DNA from 3 places in the Streptomyces sp. CB09001 genome. Region 2 is predicted to be linked to each of the others. Evidence: riboswitches for the same ligand, from Rfam matches in the RefSeq annotation. Region 2 holds a riboswitch; each other region holds the start of a gene.

Region 1 (5,009 bases), 1.8 Mb from region 2:
CGATACGGTCCCCTGTGGACAACTCGGGGGGCCGTCGACCGGGTGCGTTAGGTTCGAGGAGTGAACGCAACCACCGCCGACGCGACCGCCCCCGACCAGGGCCGCATCGTCCTGCTCACCACCAGCCACCGCGTCGCCCCCGGCCTGCTGTCCTGGCCCGCCTGGCAGGCCCTGCGCACCGCCGACCGCGTCCTGTGCGCCGACGGCGCCCACCCGCAGGTGCCCTATCTGCGCGAGGCGGGGATCCGGGTGGAGGAGGCGGCCCCGACCGCCGAGGAACTGGTGGACGCCTGCGCCGGCGGCCGCACCGCGGTGGTCGTCGCGACCGGCGAGGGCGACCCCGCGCTCACCGACGGCCTGGCCCGCCTCGCCGGCTCCGGCCGTGTCCGGATGCCCGACCTCGAGCTGCTCCCCGCCTCCTACGACCTCCCGGGCGCCCGCCTCCTCGACCTCGTCCAGGTCATGGACCGCATCCGCCTCGAATGCCCCTGGTCCTCGCAGCGCACCCACAAGGGCCTGGCCAAGTACGCCATCGAGGAGGCGTACGAACTCGTCGAGGCCATCGAGGACGGCGACCGCGACGAGCTGCGGGAGGAGCTGGGCGACGTGCTCCTCCAGGTCGTCTTCCACGCCCGCATCGCCGAGGAGGACCCCGACGCCCCGTTCTCCGTGGACGACGTGGCCGGCACCATCGTCGCCAAGCTCATCCACCGCCACCCGCACGTCTTCGGCGAGGAGACGGCCGAGACCCCCGAGGAGGTCCGGGAGCACTGGCTGCGCACCAAGGCCGCGGAGAAGCGGCGCACCTCGGTCACCGAGGGCGTCCCCCTGGGCCAGCCCGGCCTCGCCCTCGCCGCCAAGCTCGCCTCCCGCGTCCGCACCGCGGGCCTCGACGTCCCGCTGCCCACCGGCGAGGGCATCGGCTACGAACTGCTCGCCCTCGCCGCCCGCGCCGAGTCCGCGGGCACCGACCCCGAGGCGGCCCTGAGAGCGGCGGCCCGCGCCTACCGGGACGCGATCCGGGCGGTCGAGGGATGACCGGCAGCTCTTCCGCCCCCGTCCCCGAGCTGTTCACCTGGGAGTTCGCGAGCGACCCCTATCCTGCCTACGCCTGGCTGCGCGAGCACGCCCCCGTGCACCGCACCCGGCTGCCCAGCGGAGTGGAGGCATGGCTGGTCACCCGGTACGCCGACGCGAAACAGGCCCTCGCCGACCCGCGGCTGTCCAAGAACCCGGCGCACCACGCCGAGCCCGCGCACGCCAAGGGCAAGACCGGCATTCCGGGGGAGCGGAAGGCCGAGCTGATGACCCATCTGCTCAACATCGACCCGCCCGACCACACCAGGCTGCGACGGCTGGTCAGCAAGGCGTTCACGCCCCGCCGCGTGGCCGAGTTCGCGCCCCGGGTGCAGGAGCTGGCCGACCTCCTCATCGACCGCTTCGCCGCCACCGGCTCCGCCGACCTGATCCACGAGTTCGCCTTCCCGCTGCCCATCTACGCCATCTGCGACCTGCTCGGCGTCCCCCGCGAGGACCAGGACGAGTTCCGGGACTGGGCGGGCATGATGATCCGTCACCAAGGAGGCCCGCGGGGCGGCGTCGCCCGGTCGGTGAAGAAGATGCGCGGCTACCTCGCCGATCTCATCCACCGCAAGCGCGCCGCACTGCCGCCCGAGCCCGCGCCCGGCGAGGACCTCATCTCCGGCCTGATCCGCGCCTCCGACCACGGCGAGCACCTCACCGAGAACGAGGCCGCGGCCATGGCCTTCATCCTGCTCTTCGCAGGTTTCGAGACCACGGTCAACCTCGTGGGCAACGGCGCGTACGCCCTGCTCACCCACCCCGGGCAGCGGGAGCGGCTGCAGGCGTCCCTGGCCGCCGGGGAGCGCGGCCTGCTGGAGACCGGCGTCGAGGAACTCCTGCGCTACGACGGCCCGGTGGAGCTGGCCACCTGGCGCTTCGCCACCCGGCCGCTGACCATCGGCGGACAGGACGTCGCGGCCGGCGACCCCGTCCTCGTCGTCCTCGCCGCCGCCGACCGGGACCCGGAGCGGTTCACCGACCCGGACACCCTGGACCTGGCCCGCCGCGACAGCCAGCACCTCGGGTACGGCCACGGCATCCACTACTGCCTCGGCGCCCCGCTCGCCCGGCTGGAGGGGCAGACGGCGCTGGCCACCCTGCTCACCCGGCTGCCGGACCTCCGCCTCGCCGCGGACCCGGCCGAACTCCGGTGGCGCGGCGGCCTCATCATGCGAGGTCTGCGCACTTTGCCGGTCTCGTTCACACCGCTCGCGTCATCGGCGGGCAACGGTCCGTCGCCGACGCAAAAGTGACACGCGCTCAACTCTGTGATCTTCACGTGATCTGCGCGGCATGAACTTGTGACAAGTGATGATCTCCCTATACGTTCACGGATCAGCGTGGTGTCGAGCGTCATCCGCCGCGCGGTCCCCGTCGTCTCGTGAAAGGTCGTCGCATGCTCTCCGGGAACGGTCGTCACCGCCGCCCCCGCCAGGCACCCGCACTGGTCGTCGCCGCCGGAGTGACCGGCTCCGCCATCGCGATCCCGCTGCTCGGTGCCACCGGCGCCCACGCGGCCGACTCCGCGAACTGGGACCAGGTCGCCGAGTGCGAGACCGGTGGTGCCTGGAGCCAGAACAGCGGCAACGGGTACTACGGCGGCCTGCAGCTGTCCCAGGACGCCTGGGAGCGGTACGGCGGGCTGGACTACGCCCCCAGCGCCGACCAGGCCAGTCGCTCCCAGCAGATACGAATCGCCGAGAAGATACACGCGGACCAGGGCATCGCCGCCTGGCCGACCTGCGGTCTGCTGGCCGGACTGGGCAGCGACTCCGGGGTCACGGGCGGCGGCTCCGGCTCCGGCACGGCCGGTGACGGGGCGTCGGAGGGTTCGGACACCTCGGGGGAGCAGGACACCACCAAGTCGTCCGAAACACCCGCGACCACCGAAACACCCGAGTCGCCCCAGTCATCCGAGTCGTCCGGCTCGAGCGGTTCGTCCGGCACGGCCGAGACGCCGGAGTCGACGTCCGGAGCATCCTCTTCGTCCCCTTCGCCCTCTTCTTCGCCGTCGTCTGACGCTCCGTCCGATGAGGCGGACCAATCCGCCAAGCCGGACACTTCGTCCGAATCCGACCCCTCCGTCAGTGCCGAATCGCAGGGCACCGAGGGCTCGTCCGGCTCCGGCAAGCACCGGGGCGGCACCGCGGACGAGGGTGCGGCGGGGGAGGGGCGTACGGACCCGACGACGGGCCGGCACGCCTCGCGCGACGGTGGCGAGCGGGAGGCCGGGGACGGCCGTTACGTCGTCCGCACCGGCGACAGTCTCTGGGCCATCGCCGACTCCCTTGAGGTCGACGGCGGGTGGCGCACGCTCTACGCCGACAACGCGACCGTCGTCGGTGCCGACCCGGACCACATCCTGCCCGGTCAGACGCTCACGGTCACGGGCGAATCGGGCGAAAAGTAGGGGGAGTTCACGTCACGGTTAGAGACCGTATGTCCCTTTTGGATCTCGTGAGAGATAGGTCTCAGAAGCCGTGATCGTCTTTGAAAATCCGCGGAGCGCGTGTCTACGGTCATGACCGCTCGCCACCGCGGGCCCCGACAGCCGCAACGCCGAATCCTGCCAGCGGCCGTACGGGAACAGTCGTCGCGTCAAGCGCCGCAGGCAGGAGCGGGGGACCCAAGGTAAGTGCCGCACCGGGCAGTTGAGCCGGAGCGGCTAGGGGTGAAGCCGAGTTCCGGGAGGAACCCGGCCGGGCAACTCAACCGGCCCGAACCCGACAGCTCACCTCGCAGGCGTCGGTGAGGGGATCAACCATGCTGTTTTCCGGCAAGGGCAAGCACCGTCGCCCGTCCAAGGCCACCCGTGTCATCGCCGTCGCCGGCGTCACCGGTGCCGCCGTCGCCGCCCCGCTGATGGCGGCCGGCAACGCCTCCGCCGCCACCGCGTCCGAGTGGGACGCCGTCGCCCAGTGCGAGTCCGGCGGCAACTGGTCCATCAACACCGGCAACGGTTACTACGGCGGTCTGCAGTTCTCCGCCTCCACCTGGGCCGCCTACGGTGGTACGCAGTACGCCTCCTCCGCCGACCAGGCGAGCAAGTCCCAGCAGATCGAGATCGCCGAGAAGGTGCTCGCGGGCCAGGGCAAGGGTGCCTGGCCGGTCTGCGGCACCGGCCTGTCGGGCGCCGCCTACACCGGTGGCGGCTCCCAGGACAGCGGCTCCGGCAGCTCCGAGGGCTCGCAGAGCCAGAGCAGCGGCTCCACCACCGAGCGCTCCACCGAGCAGAAGGCCTCCCGCTCCTCCGAGCGCCCGGCCGCCGAGCCGAAGGCCGAGAAGCCCGCCAAGAAGACCGTCACCACCCCGACCGGCAAGAAGGTCGAGAAGGGCGACGGCGAGTACAAGGTCGTCAAGGGCGACACCCTCAGCTCGATCGCCGAGGAGCACGACGTCAAGGGCGGCTGGGCGAAGCTCTTCAAGCTGAACGACGACATCGTCGACGACGCCGACCTGATCTACCCGGGCCAGCAGCTGCACCTGAAGTAAGCGGCGGCGGCCTCCGCGACTCCCGCCCCGGTGCGTGTTCCCCCGTACGCACCGGGGCGGGACTTTTCATGTTCCGCCTTTGTTCCGTTCGGAAACAATTTACTCTCGGTTCTGTCCAGCGGGTGGGCGATCGGCTGGCCGATCGCCCGGAGCCGGTTAGGCTCGGTCCCGCAGAGCCGTCGCGGTCCCGCGGGACCGCGGCACACCGAAGCGTCACAGTGAAGCGTCACATTGAAGAAGGAGATGCTCGTGCCGTCCATCGACGTCGTCGTAGCCCGGGAAATCCTGGACTCCCGAGGCAACCCCACGGTCGAGGTCGAGGTCGGCCTCGACGACGGCAGCACGGGTCGTGCCGCCGTTCCGTCCGGCGCCTCCACCGGTGCCTTCGAGGCCATCGAACTGCGTGACGGCGACCCGAGCCGTTACCTCGGCAA
Region 2 (5,009 bases):
TCGAGGTACCGGTCCGGGTCGGAGGAGAGCGCCAGTTGCAGCGCCGGGTCCAGGCCTCCGCTGCGGTACTGCGCCGCCGCGACCGAACCCAGCGCCTCCCGTGCCGAGTTCAGCCGGTCCTCCTTGCGGGCTGCCTCGTCGCGCAGGTCCTCCAGGCGCCGTTCGGCGGCGTCGGCCTTCTCCTTCACGCCGTTGTACTTCTCCGTGGCCACCTCGGCCTCCTGGTAGAGCTGGTCCACCTTGGCCCTGACCTGTGCCGCCGTCGGCTGCGGGTCGGCGTGTCCGGTGCCGCCCAGACCCGTCGCGGTGGCCGCCCCCGCCAGGGTGATCGTGGCCGCCGTACGGGCTCTGCCGCCGCCCTTCGCGCGCTGTCGCGGCCTGCGGTGCGTTCCCACCTGCGATCCACGTCCTTCCGTACGACTCGACTCCGGCCGACGCCGGGTCGGCTCCGGTCCGTTCCGGCTGCCTGGGCCAGGACGCTAGGCGCGTCGGTAACGGTCCGGTGACGGGATGCGCGGAAGTGGCGGCAGGGGATCAGGCGGCGACCGTATGTGATCGTCGCGCGCTCCGAGGCCCGGCGTCTTCACGCAGGGTGATGACCGATATGCCGGACCGGGGGCGGATGGGGGACGTGAGCTGTTATGGGAGCGCCGGGGCGGGCCGGTGTCCGTGCGGTTCCGGCCCCTCATTAGGCTCCGGCCCCATGGACGTACTCATCCACCTCTTCGTCGGCCTGCACGTCATCGGCATCGCCGCGCTCCTCGGCGGCTTCCTGACCCAGATGAAGGCGATGGGCCAGGGCACGGCCCGGTTCACCCCCGCGATGCTGCACGGGGCGCTGACGATGCTGGTCACCGGTGCCGTCCTGGTCGGCCTCAACCAGGCCCAGGACTACTCCGTCGACAACGTCAAGATCGGCGTGAAGCTCGCCGTGCTGATCGTGATCCTCGGCCTGGTCTACGTGAAGCGCGACGACGAGAAGGTGGACAAGCCGCTGTTCGGCCTGGTGGGCGCGCTGACGGTGGTGAACATCTTCATCGCGGTGCTGTGGACCTGACCGTCGCCCCGGAGCCCTCGCCCGCGGACCGCAGCCCGGCCCGGGCCCGGCCGACCGCCCCCGCCGCGACCGCCAGCCACCCGGCCACCGCGATCCACAGCAGCGCCCGGCCCGGCGCGTCCAGCCACGGGACGTCGACGACGGCGGCCACCGACAGCGTCGCCGCCGCCGTCATGCCGAGCGGGAAGACGGTCGACCAGCGGCGCACGTCGTAGCGCAGGCGGGGCCAGACGATCTCGGCGGCCAGGAGCACGGCGTACCAGGCGAGGTCGAGCGTGAGCAGGAAGACGGTCACGTCGTGCAGGACGGCCTGGTCGTCGGCGTTCCACAGGTACATTCCGGTCCCGGCCGCCGCGAGCAGCTTGGCACCGGCGAGCGCCGAGATGGCGAGCGCGCCGCCCGCCACCCAGTGGTCCCCGGAGCCCCGGGCCACCTGCCGCAGGTCGAAGCGGAACAGCGCGATCAGGTAGAGCACGATCCCCAGCCAGAACGGCACCAGCGCCGCATGCGCCAGCCACGGCGTCGAGGTGGCCGCGGCCAGCGTGGCGGCGAGCACGGTGAGCCCCTCCGTGGCCACGCAGCCCAGGAACACCGCCCCGGGCATCCTCCGCCCCCAGTGCCGCACCACCAGGAACAGCAGCCACGGCCACAGCAGGGCCGCCAGCGCCAGCAGCACCGCCGCCAGGAGCGACCAGCCGAGCAGGGAGAAACGGGTGCCGAGCACGGTCGTCGCGGCGACGGCGGTGAGCGCGCCAGGCGTCCCGGCCCGCTTCACCCACTGCGCCCGGTCGGCCAGCAGCAGGTAGACGAAGTTCGCCGCCAGTATCAGCCAGGCGCCGCAGGCCAGCGCCAGGGCGATCCGGGACAGGACCTCGCGGCCCGTCAGGTGCAGCGCGACCGACACGATGCCGGTCGCCATCACCGCGGCCCCGGCCGCCGGTGGGCGCTGCGCCCACCAGGCGCGCAATGCGGAGGGATGGGTGGCCGATGACATGCGCCCGATGCTAAAGACCCTCGCCGATCAGGCCGGGCGCACCACGCTGTAGATCGACGACTCGCCGTCGTAGAAGATCGACTCCTCGCGGACGTACGCGCCGGGCTTCGGGGCGTGGATCATCATGCCGTCGCCGATGTACAGGCCGACATGGCTGATGTCGTCGTAGAAGAAGACCAGGTCACCGGGTTGCGCCTGGGAGACGGAGACGGTCGTGCCGGCGTTGACCTGGTCGTAGGTGACGCGCGGCAGCGTCACGCCGGCGGCCTTCCAGGCGGCCTGGGTGAGGCCCGAGCAGTCGTAGGAACCCGGTCCCGTGGCGCCCCAGACGTACGGCTTGCCGATCTGGGCGCGGGCGAAGGCGATCGCCTTCTCGGCCTTGGTGCCGGTCGAGGTGTCCGGCGTCGACGAGTCCGAGGACTCCGACGAGCCGGTGCCGCCGGATCCGGAGCCGGTCTCCTGCTGGGCGGCCTCCCGACGCTTGCGCTCGGCCTCCTCCTGCGCCGCCTGCTGCTTCGCCAGCTCGGCGGCCTTGCGCTCGGCCTCCTCCTGCTTCTTCCTCTCGATCGCCGCGAGCCGGGCCTTCTCCTCGGCGGTCAGTTCCGAGAGCAGCTCCCGCGCGGTGGCCAGCTTCTTCTGGACGGTCGACTTGGCCGTCTTCAGATCGGTCTGCGAGTCGGTGAGCGTGTCGAGGCTCTCGGTGGCCTCCCGGCGCTTCTTCATCGTCTCGGACTGCTGCGTGACGTAGTCGTCGACGGCGGTCTTCTGCCGGCCGGTGAGCCGGTTCATCAGCTGGTTCTGGTCGAAGTAGTCCTGCGGCGAGTCCGCGAGCAGCAGCGTCGCGGTCTCCGGGACCGAGGCGCCCGTGCGGTACTGGGCGGAGGCGAAGGAACCCAGCTCCTCGCGCGCGTCGTTGAGCCTCTGGGTGCGCTGGGCGACGTCGTCGAGGAGGGTGTCGACCTTCTTGCGCTGCTTGGTGGTCTTCTCCTTGGCCGCGTTGTACTTCTCGGTCGCCGACCCGGCCTGGCGGTAGAGGTCGTCGACCTTCTTCTCGACCTCCTCCAGGGTCGGCCGGTCGTCCGACGGCGTGGCGTTCGCCGTCTGGGACAGCAGCGCGACGGAGGTGAGGGCCGCGGTGGCGAGGGCCGGGGTCCGTATGCCCGCGACGCGGGTACCGGTGGGGCGCGACTTGCGGTGCGACGCCAAGGAGGCGACTCCTTCCAGTGCTCCGCCTACCGGGTTAGCTGTCGGGTTCGGGCGGTGGTTCGGAAGGGTTGCCCTACGGCGTGACCGTCCCTCGTCGAGGACGGTACGGCCGATTCACCCCAAAGTTCTCGGTTGGGTCCCCGGCTCCGGGTGCCGTGCGGGCACGTCGGACTCGGCGGAGGCCGCGCGGCCCGGCGAGGTTCGCCGGAGGGGGTCGAGCGGCCTGCCCCGCACCGTAGCCAACTCGTGTGGCCGCTGTGAAGGTTGGTGGGTGATATGCCCGATACATTTTCGTGACCTTCTGTGCGGGCGTCACCGGGCGGTCGTGGGCGTCACTCTTCGTGGTCCCGCTGGTCGCAGGGCGTGCCCGTGCTGGAGGGTGCCGGGCATTTTCCGGGGTGGCACCGGGTTGTCGGTGGGGCGCCCTAGACTCGGAGAGCGATGAGCAGCCTCTTTGACGACAGCTTCCTGGCGAGCCTCCAGACCCCCCGGGGTCACGAGGAGGAACCCCCGCCGCCCGAGGACGATCACGGACCGGAGCCGGTCCCGCACGATCTGTTCGGCGGGAAGTTCGACGCGCCCCCGGACCGGGACACCCACTACCGGGACGGCGCCCCGCGCCCCGCCCTGGACGCCGCCGCGCTCCTGGAGGGGCTGAACGAGAACCAGCGCGCCGCCGTCGTCCACTCCGGCTCCCCGCTGCTCATCGTGGCCGGTGCCGGCTCCGGCAAGACCCGCGTGCTCACCCACCGCATCGCCCACCTGCTGGCCGAGCGGAGCGTCCACCCGGGCCAGATCCTCGCGATCACCTTCACCAACAAGGCCGCGGGCGAGATGAAGGAGCGCGTCGAGCAGCTCGTCGGCCCGCGCGCCAACGCGATGTGGGTGATGACCTTCCACAGCGCGTGCGTCCGCATCCTGCGCCGCGAGTCGAAGAAGCTCGGCTTCACCTCGTCGTTCTCGATCTACGACGCCGCCGACTCCAAGCGGCTCATGGCGCTGGTCTGCCGCGACCTGGACCTCGACCCCAAGAAGTTCCCGCCGAAGTCCTTCAGCGCCAAGATCTCGAACCTGAAGAACGAGCTGATCGACGAGGAGGACTTCGCCGGGCAGGCGGCCGACGGTTTCGAGAAGACCCTCGCCCAGGCCTACGCCATGTACCAGTCGCGGCTGCGCGAGGCGAACGCCCTCGACTTCGACGACCTGATCATGACGACGGTCAACCTGCTGCGCGCCTTCCCGGACGTCGCCGAGCACTACCGCCGCCGCTTCCGGCACGTCCTGGTCGACGAGTACCAGGACACCAACCACGCGCAGTACGCGCTGGTGCGCGAGCTGGTCGGCGTGGCTTCGGAGCACCCCGTCGACGTGCCGCCGGAGGCCGAGGTGCCGCCCGCCGAGCTGTGCGTGGTGGGCGACGCCGACCAGTCGATCTACGCCTTCCGCGGGGCCACCATCCGCAACATCCTCCAGTTCGAGGAGGACTACCCGGACGCGACGACGATCCTGCTGGAGCAGAACTACCGCTCCACCCAGACCATCCTCAGCGCCGCCAACGCGGTCATCGAGCGCAACGAGTCCCGCCGCCCCAAGAACCTGTGGACCAACCAGGGCAGCGGCGCGCAGATCACCGGGTACGTCGCCGACACCGAGCACGACGAGGCGCAGTTCGTCGCCGACGAGATAGACCGCCTCACCGACGCGGGCGAGGCCAGGGCCGGCGACGTCGCGGTCTTCTACCGGACCAACGCG
Region 3 (5,009 bases), 190 kb from region 2:
CGGCGGTGGAGTGGTAGACCTCGTTGGACCGGCTGTCGTAGCCCCAGACGTCCTTGCCGTTGTGGATCAGGCTGTACTCCGCGGCGTTCTCCAGCAGGGACAGCTTCTGCCGGTCGGGGCCGTCGGCCGCGACGCGCAAGGTGTGGCTGCCGGACACCAGCTCGGTGAGCTTGGCCGACGGGTCGGCGGCGGAGCCCTCGTCGTCGCCGGAGCCCGAACCTCCGGACATCCCGGACATCAGGCCGCTCTCCAGCCCGCCGAGGTCCGGCAGACCCAGGTCGGTGTTGATACGCACCGTGCCGGACAGCTGCTGGACGTCCGACTTGGCGATCTTCTCTATGAGCTGCTCCGCGGTGACCTTCGGCAGGTCGGGGTCCCCGGAGTCGGCGAGTGCGGGGACGAGCCCGATCGTCGCGGCCGCCACTCCCATCACCGCGACCGGGACGACGTACCGCGCGGCCTTGCGCCGTCCGGCCCGCAGCTCCTCGCCCTCCCCGGCGGTCGTGTTGTCGTCGGAATCGATCGGTGCCATGTGTGCCCTACCTCCGTCGTCGGCGGCGGCTGTCTCGCGACCTCGCACTCGTTCACCCGTGAGCCGCCATTCTCACCCGAATCGGTGAGGATTGGTGTTTTTCCGTGGTGTCCATCTGACCAAATCGCCGGAGCACACGCGTCAGACCGCGGGCTCAACTCCGCCTACTCCTGCGGGATGACACGCAGGGGTGCCGACTCCTCCGGCCCGTAGGGGCCGACGACGGACCGTGGGGCCGACCACTGGCCGTGGAGACAGCGACGGACCGTGGGGCCGACCACTGGCCGTGGAGGCGGCGACGGACCGCCGGGGGCGGTCAGCCGGCCCGGTGGACCACGGCGTCGCACAGCTCCACCAGCGCGGCCTTCGCATCGCACTCCCGCAGCGGGGCCAGCGCGGCCCGGGCCTCCTCGGCGTACCGGACGGTGTCCCGGCGGGCCTGCTCCAGCGCGGGGTGGGCGCGCAGCAGGCGCAGCGCCTCGGCGTGCCGCGCGTCGTCGCTCAGGTCGGAGTCCAGCAGCTCGCACAGCGCGATGTCCTCGGCGAGCCCCAGCCGGGCCGCCCGCTCGTGCAGCCGCAGTACGGGCAGGGTGGGGATGCCCTCGCGCAGGTCCGTGCCGGGCGTCTTGCCGGACTCGTCGGAGTCGGAGGCGATGTCCAGGACGTCGTCCGCGAGCTGGAAGGCGACGCCGAGCCGCTCGCCGTACTGGGTGAGGACGTCCACCACCGTCTCGTCGGCGCCGGACATCATCGCGCCGAACCGGCAGGAGACCGCCACCAGGGAGCCCGTCTTGCCGCCCAGCACGTCCAGGTAGTGGTCGACCGGGTCGCGGCCGTCCTGCGGGCCGGCCGTCTCCAGGATCTGACCGGTGACCAGCCGCTCGAAGGCGAGGGCCTGGACGCGGACCGCCTCGGGACCGAGGTCGGCGAGGATCTGGGAGGCTCGGGCGAACAGGAAGTCGCCGGTGAGGACCGCGACCGAGTTGCCCCAGCGGGTGTTCGCGCTGGACACCCCGCGCCGCACGGCGGCCTCGTCCATCACGTCGTCGTGGTACAGCGTGGCGAGGTGGGTCAGCTCCACGACCACGGCCGAGGGCACGATCCCGGGGGCGTAGGGGTCTCCGAACTGGGCCGAGAGCATCACCAGCAGCGGCCGGAACCGTTTCCCGCCGGCCCGCACCAGGTGCTGGGCGGCCTCCGTGATGAACGGCACCTCGCTTTTGGTTGCCTCAAGCAACCCTTCCTCGACAGCAACCAATCCGGCCTGGACATCGGCTTCCAGAGCCTGGTCCCGCACGCTCAGCCCGAACGGCCCGACGACGGTCACGAGGGGTCTCCTGTCTGCTGGTGTCTACTGGCGATTACCTGGTTTGTCGATAGGTCGCTGCCACCACTCAAGTCAGCGTATCCGGTCACGTTTCGATCACCGCTAGCGCCCACCGTTACAGGCTGGTCGGTATCGGATCATGAACGGTATGTTTTTGATCAGGTGATATGAGCAGATTTTGATTGATATCGCCAGAGGGGACGAGCCGGAGCCGGAGGGCGAACGGGCCGGAGCCGCCACCGAAGATCCCATCACTCCTCCCAACGGCCCGCACTTCGAGAACGTCACCCGACAGACGCACCCACCCCTCTCCCGCCCCCTTCCCCACCTCCTCCCCCTCCCCGCTTCCCTCCCCTCCCCGCTCGACACCCGAAGCCGTCCCCACCCGCGGCCGGTTGGCTCCTAGTTGGGGTTAATGCCCTATTTGCCGTGCTTGTTGAAGCCAGTGAGTTGGCTCACTCCGGGCGCCCCGCAGGCAACCCCACCGAAACCTGTGCCCTCCCTTTGCCCCGCAAGCCAGTTGGGGATTGGCAACAGCAAAGGATCAAGGGCCCCAAAGACGTCAGACCAAGGTCAACAGGCATGTTGGGTGATTCCTGCACTTGTTCCGGACATGTGCTCTCGCATACGTTCCCGGCCTGTCGGGTGGACGCCGAATCCTGCCACCGCCCGTCGCACAGTCATCCACCCAACAAACTCGCAGGCAGGAGCGGGGGACCCAGGTAAGTCGCCGCACCGGTCACCACCGGAGCGGCTCGGGGTGAAGCCGTACCCGTCAGGGCACGGCCGGGCACCTCCCCGCCCGAACCCGACAGCTCACCTCGTAGGCGTAAGGAGAGGGACACCGCATGTCTGCCAACGGTCAGAACCGTCACGCCCGCACCAGCCGCCTCGCCCGAAAGCTCGCCGTCGCCGGCACCGGTGCCGCGGTGCTCGCGCTGCCGCTCATCGGCGCCACCACCGCTTCCGCGGCCACCCCGGCCGCCGCCACGACCGCCACCACGGCGGCCACGGCCTACCCGGACAACCTCGACGGCTGGATCCGCGAGTCGCTCGACATCATGGCCCAGCACGGCATCCCCGGGACCTACGAGGGCATTCACCGCAACATCATGCGTGAGTCCTCCGGCAACCCGCTCGCCATCAACAACTGGGACATCAACGCCATCAACGGCACCCCGTCCAAGGGTCTGCTCCAGGTGATCGACCCGACCTTCCAGGCGTACCACGTGGAGGGCACCTCCTGGGACCCGTACGACCCGGTCGCCAACATCACCGCCGCCTGCAACTACGCGGCCGACCGCTACGGCTCGATGGACAACGTCTTCAGCGCGTACTGAGCCGCGCCGCCGCGGCAGCGCACCAAGCGGTAGCGCATCAAGAGGTACCGAAGATCCGCTCGAGGACGACGGCCACGCCGTCGTCCTCGTTCGTCGTGGTGACCTCGTCGGCCACCGCCTTGAGTTCGGGGTGGGCGCCGGCCATGGCGACACCGTGGGCCGCCCAATGGAACATGGGGATGTCGTTGGGCATGTCCCCGAAGGCGATCGTCCGCCGCCGCTCCAGACCCAGGTGCTCGGCGGCCAGCGCCAGGCCGGTGGCCTTGGTGATGCCGCAGGGCTGGAGCTCCACCGTGCCGGGCCCCGACATGGTGACCGTCGCGAGCGAACCGACCACCGCGCGAGCCGTCGCCGCCAGTTCGTCGTCGGTCAGCTCGGGGTGGCGCAGCAGCACCTTGCTGATCGGCGTGGACCACAGCTGCTCACGCCGCTCGACGCGCACCGCGGGCAGCGTCGGGTGGGGCATCAGGTAGCCCGGCTCGATGAGCGTCAGCCCCTCGACGCCGTCCTGGTCCACGGCGGCGTGCACCTGGCCCACCTCGGCCTCGATCTTGCCGAGCGCGGTCTCGGCCAGCTCCCGGTCCAGGGTGACCGACCACAGCATCCGGTGCGCGCCGGCGTCGTACACCTGCGCGCCCTGTCCGCACACCGCGAGCCCCGTGCAGCCGAGCCGGTCGAGGAGGGGGCGCACCCTGGGTGCCGGCCGTCCCGTCACCACCAGGTGCCGCGCACCGGCACCGGCGACCCGCGCCAGCGCGGCCAGCGACCGGTCGGAGACGGTGTCGTCGCCTCGGAGCAGCGTGCCGTCCAGGTCGGTGGCGACGAGTGAGTATGCGGTGCGGTCCATGATCAGAGAATACGGACACCGCACCCGCCGGACTCACCCGTGACCGCTTCCGAACGAGGGCGTAACGAGTGCGCTCGAACCCGCACGGGGTTGCACGAGGACGCCCGATCATGTCCGGATCCTGACACATCATCGGCTAAAGCCGATTCAGGGCCTGTGCCCCGGTTGGCATCGGGATGGGGCGCTGCCCACCCTCCCGCGGTACTTCCTTTTGTTCAGGGGGGCTTGACCGGGGAGGCGCGCCTGCCGTCGAAGGCCCCTCCCCCGAGAACTCCTCCCCAAGACCTTCCGGCACCGCCCAGAGTGTCCCCGTTCGCGCCACTGCGCCAAGACCGCGTCCCGGGCGCCGCCGCCTCCGGCCGCACTGCCCAAGAGCGGCACGTCACCCGTAACGTGTGGCCCGACCACGTGTCACGCGACGCACACCGATCACGTGGCGCACACGGCGCGCACGGCGCACATGGCGAGCACGAAAGCGAGGCAGCACCCGATGCCCCCCTTCGATGTCCCCGAGGGCGACCCCTTCGGCCCGCACAACCTTCCGTACGGCGTGTTCTCGATCCCCGGCTCGGTCGACCGGACGGTGGGCGTACGGCTGGGCGACCACGTCCTCGACGCGGGTGCGGCGGCCCACGCGCTCGGCTCGCCGTACGGGTCGCTCCTCGCGCGGCCCACTCTCAACCCGCTGCTGGCGGCCGGGCGCACGGCGTGGTCGGACGTGCGGCGCGCACTGACGGCGTGGGTGACGGTCCCCTCCCACCGCGAGGCCCTTCAGCCGTTCTTCCACCCACTGTCGTCGGTGACCCTGCACCTGCCCTTCGAGGTCGCCGACTACGTCGACTTCTACGCCTCCGAGAACCACGCCCGCAACGTCGGCCAGATCTTCCGCCCCGACGCCGCCGACTCCCTCACCCCGAACTGGAAGCACCTCCCGATCGGCTACCACGGCCGCTCCGGCACGGT

Evidence for each region. A riboswitch is a leader RNA that binds a small molecule or an ion and turns the genes downstream of it on or off. The one in region 2 is predicted to bind cyclic di-AMP.
Region 1: another riboswitch for cyclic di-AMP. It lies ahead of rpfA (resuscitation-promoting factor protein RpfA); the one in region 2 lies ahead of C4J65_RS21080 (C40 family peptidase).
Region 3: another riboswitch for cyclic di-AMP. It lies ahead of C4J65_RS20080 (transglycosylase SLT domain-containing protein); the one in region 2 lies ahead of C4J65_RS21080 (C40 family peptidase).

What each region holds. Positions count from the first base shown of each region.
Region 1 is NZ_CP026730.1:2,746,520-2,751,528, reverse strand. Features, by position in the region: gene C4J65_RS12690 (nucleoside triphosphate pyrophosphohydrolase) at 61-1,038, shown strand; gene C4J65_RS12685 (cytochrome P450) at 1,035-2,336, shown strand; gene C4J65_RS12680 (transglycosylase family protein) at 2,480-3,493, shown strand; cyclic di-AMP (ydaO/yuaA leader) riboswitch at 3,677-3,843, shown strand; gene rpfA (resuscitation-promoting factor protein RpfA) at 3,847-4,575, shown strand; gene eno (phosphopyruvate hydratase) at 4,825-5,009, shown strand, end outside.
Region 2 is NZ_CP026730.1:4,496,527-4,501,535, forward strand. Features, by position in the region: gene C4J65_RS21065 (C40 family peptidase) at 1-395, opposite strand, end outside; gene C4J65_RS21070 (hypothetical protein) at 704-1,057, shown strand; gene C4J65_RS21075 (tellurite resistance/C4-dicarboxylate transporter family protein) at 1,035-2,051, opposite strand; gene C4J65_RS21080 (C40 family peptidase) at 2,079-3,257, opposite strand; cyclic di-AMP (ydaO/yuaA leader) riboswitch at 3,264-3,445, opposite strand; gene pcrA (DNA helicase PcrA) at 3,699-5,009, shown strand, end outside.
Region 3 is NZ_CP026730.1:4,305,912-4,310,920, reverse strand. Features, by position in the region: gene C4J65_RS20095 (outer membrane lipoprotein carrier protein LolA) at 1-532, opposite strand, end outside; gene C4J65_RS20090 (polyprenyl synthetase family protein) at 849-1,859, opposite strand; cyclic di-AMP (ydaO/yuaA leader) riboswitch at 2,535-2,703, shown strand; gene C4J65_RS20080 (transglycosylase SLT domain-containing protein) at 2,708-3,199, shown strand; gene C4J65_RS20075 (HAD family hydrolase) at 3,237-4,046, opposite strand; gene fahA (fumarylacetoacetase) at 4,537-5,009, shown strand, end outside.